2 regions of the Shewanella sp. MSW genome follow, and region 2 is predicted to be linked to the other one. Evidence: predicted binding sites of a transcription regulator. Region 2 holds the regulator's gene; the other holds the start of a gene.
What was found. The regulator FliA, encoded in region 2, starts transcription of late flagellar genes. The targets are predictions, from matches to a motif close to CTAAAGNTNNNNNNNNNNNNGCCGATA.

Region 1: the regulator FliA is predicted to act here: its motif matches at 5,215-5,241, upstream of AYI96_RS03190 (DUF5610 domain-containing protein).

Annotation. Positions count from the first base shown of each region.
Region 1 is NZ_LVDR01000002.1:357,325-365,165, forward strand. Features, by position in the region: gene aroG (3-deoxy-7-phosphoheptulonate synthase AroG) at 1-128, shown strand, start outside; gene AYI96_RS03160 (hypothetical protein) at 167-340, opposite strand; gene AYI96_RS03165 (ABCB family ABC transporter ATP-binding protein/permease) at 657-2,462, shown strand; gene AYI96_RS03170 (hypothetical protein) at 2,524-2,793, shown strand; gene AYI96_RS03175 (hypothetical protein) at 2,807-3,019, opposite strand; gene AYI96_RS03180 (FMN-binding glutamate synthase family protein) at 3,137-4,627, opposite strand; gene AYI96_RS03185 (phosphoglycerate mutase family protein) at 4,637-5,143, opposite strand; gene AYI96_RS03190 (DUF5610 domain-containing protein) at 5,280-5,858, shown strand; gene AYI96_RS03195 (ferredoxin--NADP reductase) at 5,972-6,721, shown strand; gene AYI96_RS03200 (glutathione S-transferase N-terminal domain-containing protein) at 6,735-7,325, shown strand; gene AYI96_RS03205 (hypothetical protein) at 7,287-7,742, opposite strand.
Region 2 is NZ_LVDR01000014.1:92,863-100,703, forward strand. Features, by position in the region: gene AYI96_RS15105 (chemotaxis protein CheA) at 1-913, opposite strand, end outside; gene AYI96_RS15110 (protein phosphatase CheZ) at 929-1,666, opposite strand; gene cheY (chemotaxis response regulator CheY) at 1,680-2,063, opposite strand; gene AYI96_RS15120 (RNA polymerase sigma factor FliA) at 2,111-2,830, opposite strand; gene AYI96_RS15125 (MinD/ParA family protein) at 2,823-3,704, opposite strand; gene flhF (flagellar biosynthesis protein FlhF) at 3,709-5,085, opposite strand; gene flhA (flagellar biosynthesis protein FlhA) at 5,092-7,197, opposite strand; gene flhB (flagellar biosynthesis protein FlhB) at 7,260-7,841, opposite strand, start outside.

The DNA.
Region 1 (7,841 bases), on a different contig from region 2:
AGGATCTTAATCCCGGGCATCCTCTCTGTTATGGGCAAAGTATTACCGACGCCTGTATCGGTTGGGATGATACAGAGAAACTGCTGTCAATGCTCAATGACAGCGTGCTGAAGCGCCGTCAGGGTTGAGCGTCAATATTATAGGGTTAAAGGCGCCATTGGCGCCTTTACTTTTGGGCTTGCTGTGCCAGGTATTCGTTGGCCTTGGCCAGGCTGCCAAAGGAAGCTATCAGATTGTTACGGCCTTTTTCCTGGATCTCGGGGTTGCCTGATTCGATCATCATCCATACCCAGGTTTGGATCAGTGGCAGGGGCGGGTATTGAACTTTTGAATCCAACATAAGATTTCCTTCAACAGATACAGTAAAAAATCGGTGCGGACCGGTTTGTTTGACATTTTTGAACACTCGTTGCCGCCCGTACTTAGCAGGAAAGAGTAGCAAATTCTTTTTTCATGCATAACCATCTTTCCGCTCTTTGGAGGAATTTTGGCGATAAAAATTCCGTTGCTAGCCATTTAGTCTAGGTTAAATGTTATTTTTGTCATTCTAAAGTGCTGCTTCTGATGATTATTTCCGGGCGGTCAGCCAAACAGATCGCAGACTTGGGCCCCACTCACTGCTACACTCGGAACACTCTTTTCTCCTGGCAAGATGTATGCGTCCAACTCTTTACCTTGAAGGTCCCGTCGATAAGCTCAACTGGCAAGTGCTCAAACTTCTCTGGCCCTATCTGTTGGAATACAAGGGCCGGATTATCCTGGCGCTGCTGTGTCTTGTTGTGGGAAAACTCGCCAGTGTCGGTTTGCCTTTCCTGTTGAAGCATTTGGTTGATGACTTGGGGAGCGCCCAAACGGCGCAGCTGTTGGCCGTGCCTATAGCGCTGGTTTTGGCTTATGGCAGCTTGAGATTAGTCAATGCGCTCACCGGGGAGATCAGGGATACCCTCTTTGGCCGAGTGACCGAGAGGGCGATACGACGCCTGGGATTGCAGGTATTTGAACATCTGCACCGGCTGGATCTCGGTTTTCACCTCGACAGGCGCACCGGCGGATTATCGCGGGACATAGAGCGCGGCACCAGCGGCATCAGTTTTCTGATGCGTTTTATGGTGTTCAACATAGTACCCACCTTGTTGGAAATCCTGATGGTGGTGGCCATTTTACTGTGGAATTATGGTATCTGGTTTGCGCTGATAACCTTCTGTTCCGTGCTGGCCTACGGTTTGTTTTCTGTTGTGACGACTGAGTGGCGTACCTCTTATGTCCGTGAGGCGGCGAAGGCCGACTCGGTATCCAACACCCGCGCTATCGATAGCCTGCTTAACTATGAAACCGTCAAATACTTCAACAATGAAGCCTATGAGGCGAATGAGTATGACAAGGCGTTGGCAGACTGGGAGGTGGCCAAGCGCAAGAATCGTCTGTCGTTGTTCGCCCTCAATGCCGGTCAGGCCACCATTATTGCTGTCGCCATGACTTTAATGCTGGGGCTGGCGGCCTTTGAAGTGACCCGTGGACAGATGACTGTGGGTGACTTTGTATTGATCAACGCCTTTATGATGCAACTCTTTATGCCGCTCAACTTCCTGGGTTTTGTGTATCGTGAAATTCGGGGTGCTTTGGCCAATATAGAGAGGATGTTCTCGCTGCTGGATAAGACTCCGCTGGTAAAAGACAACCCAGCGGCCAAGGATATCGTGCCGACAGAGGGCCGAATCAGTTTTGACTCGGTTGGCTTTGGCTATGGTGACAGGCAGATACTCAAGGGCGTGAGTTTTGAGATAGAGCCCGGGCAGAAGGTGGCTGTCGTGGGTGAAAGCGGCGCCGGTAAATCGACGTTGGTGCGCTTGTTGTTCCGCTTTTACGATGTCAGCCAAGGAGCGATTCGGGTCGATGGTATCGATATTCGCGATATGACCCAAGATGCACTGCGCCGAGCCATTGCCATAGTACCTCAGGATACTGTGCTGTTTAACGATACTCTGTTTGAGAATATTCGCTATGGCCGCCCCGATGCTTCGGACGCCGAAATCTGGCAGGCGATAGAGTTGGCCCACCTTAAGCAGTTTGTTGAGGCATTACCGCAGCAGGCCCAGACCAAGGTGGGTGAGAGAGGCATGAAACTCTCTGGCGGTGAAAAGCAGCGAGTGGCAATTGCCAGGGCGATATTGAAGCGCTCGCCGATACTGATCTTCGATGAGGCCACCTCATCACTGGACAGCCGCTCCGAGCGGGCAATTCTCAAGGCGCTCGACGAAGTTGCCAAGGGTCATACCAGCTTGGTGATTGCCCACAGGCTATCGACAGTGGTGGATGCCGATAAAATCTTAGTGTTGCACCAAGGCCAGTTGGTTGAATCCGGATGCCATGACAGCCTGCTGGCCGCCGATGGATATTACGCGCGTTTATGGCGGATCCAGCACACAAAACAGTCAGATGAGTCGGTGCAAGTTCAGCATTGATTCAGCCTGGCTGCCGCATACTCGAAAGTCCAAAGTCGCGTCAGCCATGGGGGCAGCACAGATGGAAAACATTGTATTGCAGGTCAATATTGAAGGAATGCAGGACAAAGTCCGTACAGATTGGAATTGTCTGGCGGATGAGCTTAAGGCCCGAGGTATGGATGATGTTGCCCTCAATCAATTACATACCGAGTTACGTGCCGGGCTGAGAGTATCCACCCGCGGCCTGACTCTGTCTATGGTATCTGCAGAACCCTTTAATGAGGCGTTGGAAGGAATTATCAGTGAGTCAAGAAAGCAGGCTCAGTCGCAAGGGGAAGTGCGTAGCTGAGCCTGAGTTGATGCTATTTCTTGGTTTGGTTGCGGTCGGCTTGCCAGCCGTCGCACAGTAGGTTGAAACTATTTTTCGCTTCATTTAGCGGTGTCAGTTCAGTTATTTTACCGCCGCGATAACAGAGCATCTCTCCCTCAATCTCAATTAAACGGCTGCAATTCTTGCAGCTGAGCGATGCAGTTTTGCTCGTTTCCGGCTTGGGGACCTGACTGACAAATGTCATTTTCACTTCAAAATCCTCTGGAAGTGGCAAGTCTTGATTAGGCGCAAGATCTTACCACTTTTGTGATGCAACGCACAATCTAACCATTATTACGCTTCGGTGACAGTGACAATACCGTCATTGATCGAAGTGAGCGTAGTATTTATCCAAAGATACCGACAGGCCACTTTGGGTAACGATTCTGACGTGGCGTGGTTTGAGTTGTCTTGGGTCAGTAACCCCGCAGGAGTGGGCCAGCATCCCCAGATCATGGTGCAATGCCTTGTTGTAGTTGGCGACTCGGGTGGATTTATCCCTGGGATCCAATCCTTGTTGCAGTTTCTTGTTATGGGTGGTTATCCCGGTGGGGCAGGTATCCTTGTTGCACTGCAGCGCTTGAATACATCCCAGCGCGAACATATTCCCTCTCGCTGAGGCGGTGAAATCCGCCCCAAGCGCCAGCGCCCAGGCCACTCTGGAGGGGGTGATAAGCTTGCCAGAGGCTATCACCTTAATCCTTTGCTTCAGTCCATGCCGCCGCAGTTGATCGACCAACAGTGGCAAGCTCTCTTTCAGCGGTAGGCCAACATAGTCCATCAAGGTTTGCGGCGCTGCGCCCGTTCCGCCATCGGCGCTGTCGAGGGTGAAGAAATCGGGAGCCGAGTCATGACCGCGTTGGTTAATCTCTTCCAGAAAATCTTCCAACCAGTGAGTATCACCCAAGACCGCTTTGATCCCTGTGGGTTTGCCTGTCACCTGTCTGACTCTGGCTATCATGTCGAGAATGTCGCCGACATGATGAAACTCGATATGGCCGTTGGGACTGATGGAATCCTCTCCTGCTGGGATCCCTCTAATCGCGGCTATCTCTTCGGTTACCTTTACCCCGGGAAGAATTCCCCCCTTGCCTGGCTTGGCTCCCTGACTGAGTTTGATTTCGAACATTTTCACCTGAGAGTGAGCGGCCACTTCCCTGAGCTTGTCATCATCCAGGTGCCCTTCAGCGTTGCGAACGCCATATTTGGCAGTGCCTATCTGGAATACCAGATCGCAGTTTCCCTTGAGGTGGTGGGCGCTGAGGCCGCCTTCGCCTGTGTTGAGCCAGCATCCTGCCTGGGCTGCCCCATGGGAAAGGGCGGTAACAGCTGGGCGAGAAAGAGCACCGAAGCTCATGGCGGAAATATGGCAAATGGCGCTGGTGGCAAAGGGATGTTCGCAGTCAGGGCCAATAATCACAGGTGTTGGCGGTACAACGTCTTGATCCAGTGTGGGGAAGGCGGTGTTCATAAACAGTATGCTGCCGTTGGCTTCCAGTGGCCTGGTGGAGCCGAAGGCTATGGTGCGGTCGACATTTTTCGCCGCCCGGTAGACCCAACTACGCTCGGCACGATTGAAGGGGAGTTCTTCCCGATCGAGAGCGAAAAAGTACTGGCGGAAGAATTCGCCCATTTTCTCGAAGAAATATCGGAATCGTCCGACAACAGGGTAGTTATGCCGCACCGCCTGCTTGGTTTGCATCACATCGGCGATATACATATAAGTGATTACCAAGAGTCCTAAGCCGACGACTATCAAAAACAGGCCGGAAAAGAGTTCCAGGCCCCACATAAACCAGTTTTGCTCGCGCATCTTCTATCCTTATTGACTGCCAAAGTGGCTGGTTACCAGGCCCGTGGGCCCCTGTTCTGCCAAGGTGAGAATAAAAAGTTGATCGTATTGCTGCTCATCCAAACTAACAAGGGGACCACCGAGTGCCTTGATGATGGCCGGAATCGTATTGCTATGGCCGGCGATCAGCACATTGCCTTGGCTGGCTTTGACCGCATCAGCTATGGCATTGATGTGAACCTCCAAGCCGCCTTTGGCTGGAAACACCTCAATCCTGAGTTGTTTGGCTGTTGCAATTGGTCCCAGGGTTTCCTGAGTTCGGCGAAACTCACTCGACATCAGCCTTTGCAGTTGGGTGTCCTGTAGTGCCGCTGCCAGAGTCTCGGCTCGCGCCTTACCAGCGGCTGTCAGCCCGGGATCGCTTCCCTGAGCTTTTTCCGCGTGCCTAACCAGGAATATGGTTTGATTAGTGTTGGCGGCCTGGGACGGCAAACCAAAAAGCACTGAAAGACAAAGCAGTAGAAAAATTCTTACCATTTTTATTTTCTATCAAATACTTAAATAACATGTGGGATCATAGCCCGAGTATCGGCCTGGGTAAACAATCACTAAACTAATTGCTGAATTGGTCGATAATTAACCTGGGACACGCTTTTCATACGAGGAAACCAAGATGGAAATCCGCAATCATGGCGCTCAGGTCTCTGAGGTGGCCAAGGATAAGACCCAACAACTGGATGGTAATCATGGCAAGGCGGTATCTGAAGTCGCCAGTAGCAAGAGCATCCGCCATGTCAGTCAGCAGTTGATGAATAACGCTATTCTGGCGGCGCAGGAGGAGGTAAGTCTCAATAGTGGCAACGAACCCATGAGTCTCTTGTATCGCGCCGCGATTGAGGCCATCAATGAAGAACTGGCACCCTACATGGGTGAAAATGCCCTGCAGCAGGTGCAGGAGCAGCAGATAGATACTTCTCCCGAGGCCACGGCCGACAGAATTGTTAGCTTTGCGACTCAGTTCTTCAGTGTCTACCAGCAGCAAAATTCCAGCATGGACTTTGACAGTCAGCTGTCCGGTTTTATGGACGTTATCGGCGGCGCCATAGATCAGGGCTTTAAAGAGGCGACGGATATCCTCTCCGGGCTCAAGGTGCTGGAAGGCGAAATCAAGACTGGGGTGGATGAAACTTACTCTCTGGTACAGCAAGGGTTGCAGGCATTCAGAGATAGCTTTAGCACAGAGCAGGAATAATCGAGATCATGCGAAATCTTACCTGCAGATAACCCCCTCACTATGAGGGGTTTTTGTTGGTTGAATATGGGGTTATGCTGCAATAATCGTCTTGTGTTACCTAAGGAGAAGCTATGTGGACTGAAGGTCGGGTCATTGAGCGTATCGATTGGAACAGCAAGTTATTCAGCCTGAGGATTGCCGCCGAGATAGCACCGTTTATTGCCGGCCAGTTTATCAAGCTCAGTCAGCTGCGGGATGATAAACGTATCGCCCGGGCCTATTCGCTGGTGAATGCCCCTGGGACTGACTATCTTGAAATACTGGCGGTGGCGGTAGATCAAGGCCAGTTGTCACCGGATCTGCAATCTTTGCAGCCGGGTGACAGTATTAGCGTGACAGACAAAGCCACCGGCTTTATGACTTTGGATGAGATCCCAAAAGGAGAATTACAGGGGCGTCACCTGTGGTTTTTGGCAACAGGTACGGCTGTGGGGCCGTTTCTTTCCATGTTGGATACTCCTGAGCCTTGGCAGCGGTTTGATAAGGTGGTTCTGGTTTACGGGGTAAGAGAAGCGCGGGATCTTGCCTATCTCGATAAGATCCGCGGCTATCAACAGGCCTATCCCGAGCAATTTGTGTTTGTGCCCTGTGTCACTCGTGAAGATTTTGATGGTGCGTTGCGTTGTCGCATCCCGGATGGCCTGCAAAGTGGTGAGATAGAGGCCAAGGCCGGGCTGAACATAAGTGCAAAGGACTCGCAATTGATGCTTTGTGGTAATCCCGGGATGATCCAGGGGGCTACGGCGGCACTTATCGATAAAGGCTTGGCCAAAAACCTGCGCCGTGCCCCAGGACAGATAACAGTCGAAAAATACTGGTAACAGGAGAGTCTGGATGCAGCTCTATTACTCTACAGCTTCGCCTTATGCCCGCGTGGTCAGGGTCATTGCCCGCGAGCTGGGTTTGGCGTTGGATGAAAAGCTGGTCAATCCTTTCGATAACAGTGACGAGTTACTGTCGGTTAACCCTTTGGGAAAAGTTCCCTGTCTGCTTTTGGATGATGGCGCCGCACTGTTCGACAGCGAAGTCATAGCTCGCTTTCTGGACGACAAATTCGGCCAGAATTGTTTCTTTGGACCACCCGGAAACTGGGCTTATGAGTGCCAGTTCTCGCTGCTCAAAGGCGCGCTGGATAGCGCCGTTGGCTTAAGGCAGGAACAGATGCGTGAAGAGGAGGGGGTTCGTTCATCTTTCTGGAGCGGCCGTTTCGAGCAGGCCCTGCTCAGAGCCTTAATGGAGGTGGAGCGTCAGGGAATTATTGCGAGCGGCCCACTCGATGCCAGACAGGTACTGCTGTTGGTGCTACTCGAATACCTTGATTTTCGTCATCCGGATCTCGACTGGCGTAAAGTGGCACCGGCCTTGGCATACTGGCTGGAATCGGCATCAATCAGGCAGAGTTTCCGAGATACTCGTCCTGGGTGATTTCTCGGTGATTTGCGGTTTGGCCAAGTCCGAGTAACGCCTGCCCTTGGGGTGGGTTCTGCGGTTGGTTTCACCGAAGACGCCATAGAGGTCACGGCTCATGCCATAGTCCAGTCGCCGATCGCTGAAGGGAACTCTTCTGTCTTCATGATGTTGATACTTGCAGTCGCATTGGCTGCAGTCACATTCCGCCAAGGGGAGCCGGGGCGCCTCCTTTGACAGAAAACGCTTGCCTTCAAGCGCTCTTATCGCTTGGCAGGCATTTGGCGCCAACACTATGGAGACACAGTGATATTGTTTCTCTTTGGGGGCAGAGGGTCTGTCCTGACGACGCTTTTCAGGTCTTAACCTGTGACGGAACAGAAACAAGATCAGTAGCAAAGACACCACAGCCAGCAGGATTTCCAAAATATCCAAGATACTTCCCCTCTCCATGTATAAGTTTTAAGGTTCAGTTTAGTTTAGTTTGCGACAATTTGGCCGATTCCAATCGCTTTGCTCCCAGCCACTGCCATT
Region 2 (7,841 bases):
AACCACTGGCTTTAGCCCCTGGACCGGCGCCTTTGCCATGTAACTCATCGAGGAGCTTTTCAAACTCATCATCGGAGATTTCATCGGCATCGACACTGGCAGATGCGGCTTCCTCAACAACAGCACTGTTGGCTGCAGGCGCCGCAGCAAACTGCCCCTTACCATGCAATTCATCGAGCAGTCGCTCAAATTCATCGTCTGTGATGTCATCTGAAGAGGAACTTACAGGAGCGCTGTCGCTGGACTTGAGGGCGTCACTACCCAAAGCCGGTGCACTGCCGGCAGAAGGGCCCTTGCCTGAACCATGCAAGGCATCCAGCAAGGCTTCAAACTCGGCTTCATCAATTTCATCTATACTGGCTGCGCTGCCTTGAGTCGATGTCTCGGGAGTCTGTGAAGTTGGCTCCTCAAACAGCTCCACCGCGGCACTATCAAGCATGCCATCAAACAACTCATCAACACTCTCATCGCCGGTTTCTACTGCGGCAGGCGTTTCAGCCTGAGCCTGTTCTGAAGGTAAAGGTGCACCTGAGCTAAGCAGCTTGAGTTTTGCCAATAACACTTCATCTGCAGCTTCCTGCTCCTGGCCGGATTGGGTTTGGTTGAACATGGTGTTAATCGTGTCCAACGCTTGCAGTATGATATCCATCAACTCGGAGTTGACACTGCGCTTACCGGTACGCAATAAATCGAAGGTGTTTTCTGCCTCGTGACAGACATCCACCATGGGCCCTAACCCGAGGAATCCTGCACCGCCTTTGACCGTGTGAAATCCCCTGAAGATGGCGTTGAGCAAATCTGTATCTTCCGGATTGTTTTCCAGAGATACCAACTGCTCTTGCAACAGCTCAAGGATCTCGCCAGCTTCAATCAAAAAATCCTGGAGTATCTCTTCATCAACATCAAAGGCCATTAAATTGACTCCTAATTAGAAACCCAGACTTGAGAGCAGATCATCGACTTCATCCTGACCATTCACCACGTCTTCGCGTTGCTCTGCGTTCAGTATGGGACCTTCTGCCTCTATGCTCTTATCCTCAGCGCCGCAGAGATCATCCAGCGGCTGCTCACCGAACACTGTCAGCAACGAAACCAAGCTGTTTTCCACTTCCCGCACCAGCTCTATGACCCGACGGATCATCTGTCCGGTCAAATCCTGAAAATCCTGAGCCATCAGTATCTGATTCAGTAATTCCCGCAGCCGACAAGCATCGGCTTCACTCTGTTGCATAAAGTGTTGTACGTCATGACACAGGCCCTTGAACTCATGCAAGGCCAAATCACGGCGCATCAGCTTATCCCAGGCGGGTTTGACATTTTGCAGATTGGTACTCAGAGCATCCGACAAAGGCAAGCATTCTTCGACTGCGTCCATAGTTTTGTTGGCTGCTTGCTCTGTCATATCAATGACATAGGTAAGGCGTTCTTTGGCGTCTGGGATATCAGTGTTGGCAAGCTCAATAAGGCGGCTATCTACCTGAAAATCCACTAAGGCGTTGTGCAACTGGCGGGTCAGCTTACCGACTTCTTCGAACAGATCCCTTTGCAGGGGAGCCGCCAGTTCCCGCAGCAATTCGTCGGCCTTATCCTGCTCTCCCTGACTGAGCAGGGCAACCAATTCCTGTGCCTGCTCCAAAGTCACCAGCCCGGATGTCTCTGCTTTCATTGCATCACCCCACTCAACCGAGCCGTTCGAAAATCTTATCCAATTTCTCTTTCAACGTAGCCGCGGTAAAAGGCTTAACAACATAACCATTCACGCCGGCCTGAGCCGCCGCAATAATCTGTTCACGTTTGGCTTCGGCAGTTACCATTAACACAGGGATATGTTTGAGATGCTCGTCGGCACGAATCGCCTTGAGCAGGTCGATTCCCTGCATCCCAGGCATGTTCCAGTCGGTCACGACGAAGTCAAAGTCGCCCTTTTGCAGCATAGGCAGAGCTGTTGAACCATCGTCTGCTTCCTGGGTGTTATTGAACCCCAGGTCTCGCAACAAGTTCTTAATGATCCGTCTCATCGTTGAAAAGTCGTCAACGATGAGAATCTTCATATTCTTGTCCAAGGTTTCCTCCGGTGAGCTGACATACTTATAAGTTGCTCAATCATTAATTACGCTTGTGTCCAGTGCTTGAGTTTGGCTTTCAGCCTCAGCATGGCCTGACTATGGATCTGGCTCACCCGGGACTCACTTACCTCAAGAATGACACCAATCTCTTTTAAATTCAGTGCTTCGTCATAATACAGCGACAAAACCAAGGCATCGCGCTCTGGCAAGCGCTTAATGGCATCGGTTAAGGCTGATTGGAATTGGCTTTGAGCCAGGCCCTCAAAAGTGTCATCTGCCGGCATATCTTCCGACATCAACACATCGGGCGCTACCCCCAAATCTTCTATTCCTATGATTTTACCGGTGGAAACATCATTGAGAATATGATGGTATTCATCCAACGACATCTCCAATCGCTCGGCAATTTCACTATCACGGGCATCCCGCCCCAACTCCTGTTCGAGCTCATCCATCACCTGAGCGACTCGCCGGTTATTGCGATGAACCGAGCGTGGAACCCAGTCGCCACGGCGTATCTCATCTATCATGGCGCCACGAATGCGGATCCCGGCAAAGGTCTCAAACTTGGCGCCTTTGCTGCCATCAAACTTGGATGAAGCTTCCAGCAATCCCATCATGCCGGCCTGCAGCAGGTCATCGAGTTGAACCGATGCAGGCAGACGGGCAAGCAGATGATGGGCTATTCGTTTTACCAGCGGTGCATAATGCTCAACGATCTGTGTCTTATCGTTTAAACCTGCGTATGCAGCCGCTTTATTCACTCGTACCATCCTCTCGGTAATCTGTCCTTTGAACCAAGCGCTCAACAAAAAACTCGAGATGCCCCCCAGGTTGCTGAGGTATAGGCCAGCTCATAATCTTGTTTGCCAGTCCATGATAAGCAATACTGGCCGGAGACTTGGGATAGGCTTCCACTATCAATTTCTGTTTCCGCACCGACTTGCGCAGGTTCTCATCAAACGGAATGGTTGCCACAAGTTCAAGTGCCACATCCAAAAATCTGTCAGTTACTTTACTGAGCTTAGCAAATAACTCCATCCCTTCCCGCAAACTCCGTACCATATTTGCGACAATTTTGAAGCGGAACACACCATGCTCACGACTGAGGATCTTAATCAGCGCATAAGCATCGGTAATAGAGGTAGGTTCATCACAGACAACCACAAGTACATCCTGTGATGCACGGGAGAAGCTGAGTACCATATCCGATATCCCGGCAGCCGTATCGACTACCAAGATATCAAACTGGGTTTTCATTTCACTGAAGGCGCGGATAAGCCCGGCGTGCTGAGCCGCAGTCAGTTCGACCATGGCCTGAGTCCCCGAGGTGGCGGGAATAATACCTATTCCTTTTGGGCCTCGAACGATAATATCATCAAGCTCCGACTCTCCCGATAGCACATGGGACAAATTGCGTTCGGCGCGTAAGCCGAGCATCACATCCACATTAGCCAACCCTAAGTCAGCATCCAAAACCAGGACACGTTTGCCTTTTTCTGCCAGAGCAACCGCGGTGTTGATGGAGACACTGGTTTTACCCACGCCCCCCTTGCCTCCGGTCACGGCAATTACTTTTACTTTTTCGTTATTTGGTTGATTCATCATTCGTAAACCGCTCGCTTGGTCCCGGGTCATAGCTTTACTCAAATGCATAGGTCATCTCTTCTGACCTGGCTTTATTATTAAAATGACTTGCTTCAGTCTTGTTCAATATGGCCAATGCCTGCTTGGCCAAGGTCAGGGTATCAGCGACCTGCATATCCTCAGGAACCCTTTGACCATCAGTAATATAACTTAATGATAATCCACTTTGGATCAACACGCTCAACGCGGCACCCAAAGAAACGGACTCATCAAGTTTAGTTAAAACCGCCCCTGCGAGATCAATTCGCTGGAAATGACTTACCGCCTCTTCAAGCACCCGACGTTGGCCGGTCGCCGAGAGCACCAGATAGCTACGAATAGGCAAACGGGTATTGGCGGCAAGGTTATCCAGTTGTTGGTACAAGCGCATATCCCTTTGCCCCATACCAGCGGTATCTATCAAAACCAGCTTCCGGCTGCGGAACTGATACAGTATCTGCTCCAACTCATTGAGGTCATGAGCCTGCTTCACCGGACATCCCATTATTTTGCCATAAGTTGCCAATTGCTCAAAGGCTCCGATGCGATAATGGTCCATGGTAACCAACAATACGGAATCCGGGCCATGATGGGCAATAAAACGGGCCGCCAATTTAGCCAATGTCGTGGTTTTACCGACTCCTGTAGGGCCGACCAGCGCGACAATACCGCCCTGACGCATTAAATCATCACCCTGATTATCAAGCAGGTTTGCCAGACTTTGCGGCAAGGCATGCCCAAGCTCAGCACTTTGATAGTGCTGACTCAGCGATGCCAGACGCTCGGCAACTTCAGGGGAGAATTCGGCTTCCAGTAATTTACGTTCCAGCATGGCACCGACAGGATCGGTGCGGCTACGCTGATCCGCCATCAAACTGGACAGCTGATGAGTCAACAAGCCGCGCAGAGAAGCCAGCTCTTCACGCATGGCCTCCATCTCTTGTTGTTGCTTGGCGCTATTGCCCTTACTTGCCCGCTCAGGTGTTTTTTCCCGCAGCTGTGAGGCTGGTTTATGCTCTTCAGTGAGCCCTTGGGCCCAAGCCGGCATCTCCAGTTCCTTGACGTTACTTTGCTGCCCGAGCTGTTCATTCAAACGGCTCTGTTGCCGCTCAAGTAAAGCCTGCAATGAGTCGGCCACAGGCTCTGGTTTGGCTTTTCTGTTAGCCTGTACATGCCCAGCGCCGAGGGAGACTTTATCCTCCCCCAATTCCATAAAAGGCGATGCAGTTGTTGCCGCTGCTGGCTTGGGGTCGTCATAATCAACCGCTGCCACTATTTCAATGCCGCCGGTAACCTTTTTATTGGACATGATCACGGCATCTGCGCCCAGAGTCTCTTTCACCTGAGCCAGGGCTGCGCGCATATCTTTGGCAAAAAAACGTTTAATCTTCACTCTCGGTTACCCCTGTTGGCCAACGGCTGCCACTATACGTATCTGTTTCTCGTCTGGGATCTCCTGATAAGAGATCACCCGCAGATTGGGAATAGTGTGCTTAACAAAACGAGACAGGGTTGAACGCAGCATGCCGGATGTCAGCAATATGGCGGGCTGACCGACCATTTCCTGCTTCTGGGCTGCGCCTGCCAGTGACTGTTGCATACGCTCTGCCAGTCCCGGCTCGATATTCGGACCTTCGCCCCCTGTCGCCTGCATTGACTGATGCAACATCTGTTCCAATTCTGGCGCCAAAGTTATGACGGGGATTTCCGGCTCAGGACCGGCTATCTCCTGCACTATCATACGCTTGAGGGCAATACGCACTGCGGCGGTCAACACCTCGGTATCATTACTCTTGGGCCCATACTCAAGCAAAGTTTGCACTATGGTACGCAGATCCCGAATCGACACCCCTTCATTAAGCAAGTTTTGCATCACTTTAACCACATTACCCAAGGTCATCACATCGGGAATAAAACCATCGACCAATTTGGGCGAATGCTTGGCCAGCATATCCAGCAACTGTTGCACTTCTTCGTAGCCCAGCAGTTTGGAAGCGTTGTTGGTCAAAAGTTGGCTGAGATGGGTAGCGACTACCGTGGCGGCATCCACAACCGTGTACCCCAGTGTTTGGGCGTGCTCTCTGAGCTCGGGTGCAATCCAAACCGCATCCAGGCCAAAGGCGGGATCTTTGGTTTCTATGCCATCAAGCTTACCGAATACCTGGCCCGGGTTGATTGCCAATTCGCAATCGTGACGCACTTCGGCTTCACCACTTGCCACCCCCATCAAGGAGATACGATAGGCATTGGGGGAAAGGTCCAAATTGTCGCGGATATGCACCGCCGGCACCAGGAATCCCAGCTCCTGGGACAGCTTCTTGCGAACCCCTTTGATACGGCCAAGAAGCTCGCCGCCCTGACCTTTATCCACCAAAGGAATAAGGCGATAACCTACCTCCAAACCTATGGTGTCAACATGACGCACATCATCCCAGCTAAGCTCTTTGGGTTCGCTAAGGCTTTTCTCGGTCGGCCCTTTCTTGGCCAGCTCCAGCGCCTGTTGTTTGTTCTTTTCATTGCGCTTATAGATAAAGAAAGCGCCCACAGAGGTCAGTACTGCAAAGGTTAAAAATGCCAGATGAGGCATGCCGGGTACTATTCCCATCACAAAGAGCACGGCCGAAGCGATCATCAAAGATTTGGGATTGTCGAACATCTGCTGTACGACCTGCTGCCCCATATCGCCGGACTCATTCTGGCGGGTCACCATCAGTGCCGCAGCAATCGACAACAGCAGCCCTGGGATCTGCGCCACCAAGCCGTCACCTATGGTCAGCAGGGTGTAAATCTCTACCGCTTGGGAAAAACTCAACCCGTGCTGGACTATACCTATGATGAAACCACCCAGGATGTTGATCACCAAGATCAAAATACCGGCAATCGCGTCCCCTTTAACAAACTTGGAGGCACCATCCATAGAGCCGTAAAAGTCAGCCTCGCGGGTCACCTCTTCGCGGCGCACCCTGGCCTGTTCCTGGTTAAGGATCCCGGCATTGAGGTCAGCATCAATCGCCATCTGTTTACCCGGCATGGCGTCCAAGGTAAAGCGAGCACTTACCTCAGAGATACGCCCTGCACCTTTGGTCACCACGGCAAAGTTGATGATAATCAGAATGAGGAACACCACCAGACCCACGGCATAGTTACCGCCGATCACCACGGAGCCGAAGGCTTCAATCACTTTACCGGCGGCATCACCACCATTGTGACCCTCAAGCAACACCACCCGGGTAGAGGCGACGTTCAGCGCCAGTCTGAGCAGAGTGGCAACCAGCAAAACAGTCGGGAAAGCGGCAAAATCCAGCGGCCTTTGGGTATAAACAGCCACCAAGAGCACCACCAGCGCCAAAGCGATATTGAAGGAAAACAGGATATCCAGCAAAAAGGCCGGCATAGGCAAAACTATCATGGCCAATGTCGCCAGCACCAGAAGCGGCGTGCCTACGCCCTTGAAGTTTGCCGGTTTTACTTGCCTCAGTTGCCCGAGCGTCGCTTTAACATCCATTCACTATTAGCCTGAAGTTTGACACTTGGGCTGAGTTCAGCAAGTTTCGCGCCAAGTTCACCTCAATACTGCTTGTATTCATCCGGAATGGGTTGATTGAGAGGAATAGGTTTGGGCCGTGTGCCCTTGCCTTTTTGGTATTGCCTGAGCTGGAACACATAAGCGAGCACTTGGGCCACAGCGGTGAAAAGACCTTCAGGGATCTGTTGATTAAGCTTGGTGGTATGGTAAATCGCCCGCGCCAATGGCGGCGCCGACACTATGGCGACTTGGTGCTCCCTGGCAATTTCACGGATTTTAAAGGCCACATCGTCGACACCTTTGGCAAGCACAAAGGGCGCCGGTGACTTATCGACATCATATTTTATCGCCACCGCAAAGTGCTCGGGGTTAACCACTATCACATCGGCATTGGGCACTTCAGTCATCATCCGCCGCTGGGCCATCTCCCTTTGCAACTGGCGAATACGGCCTTTGACTTCAGGCTTGCCTTCAGTGTCTTTGTACTCGTCCTTGACTTCCTGTTTGGTCATCCGCAACTGTTTGGCGTGATTCCAAATTTGAAACGGCACATCGATCACCACTATCACTAAGGTCGAAGCGCAGAGTAGAATAAAAATCCATACCAAGAGCTCCAGTGCATG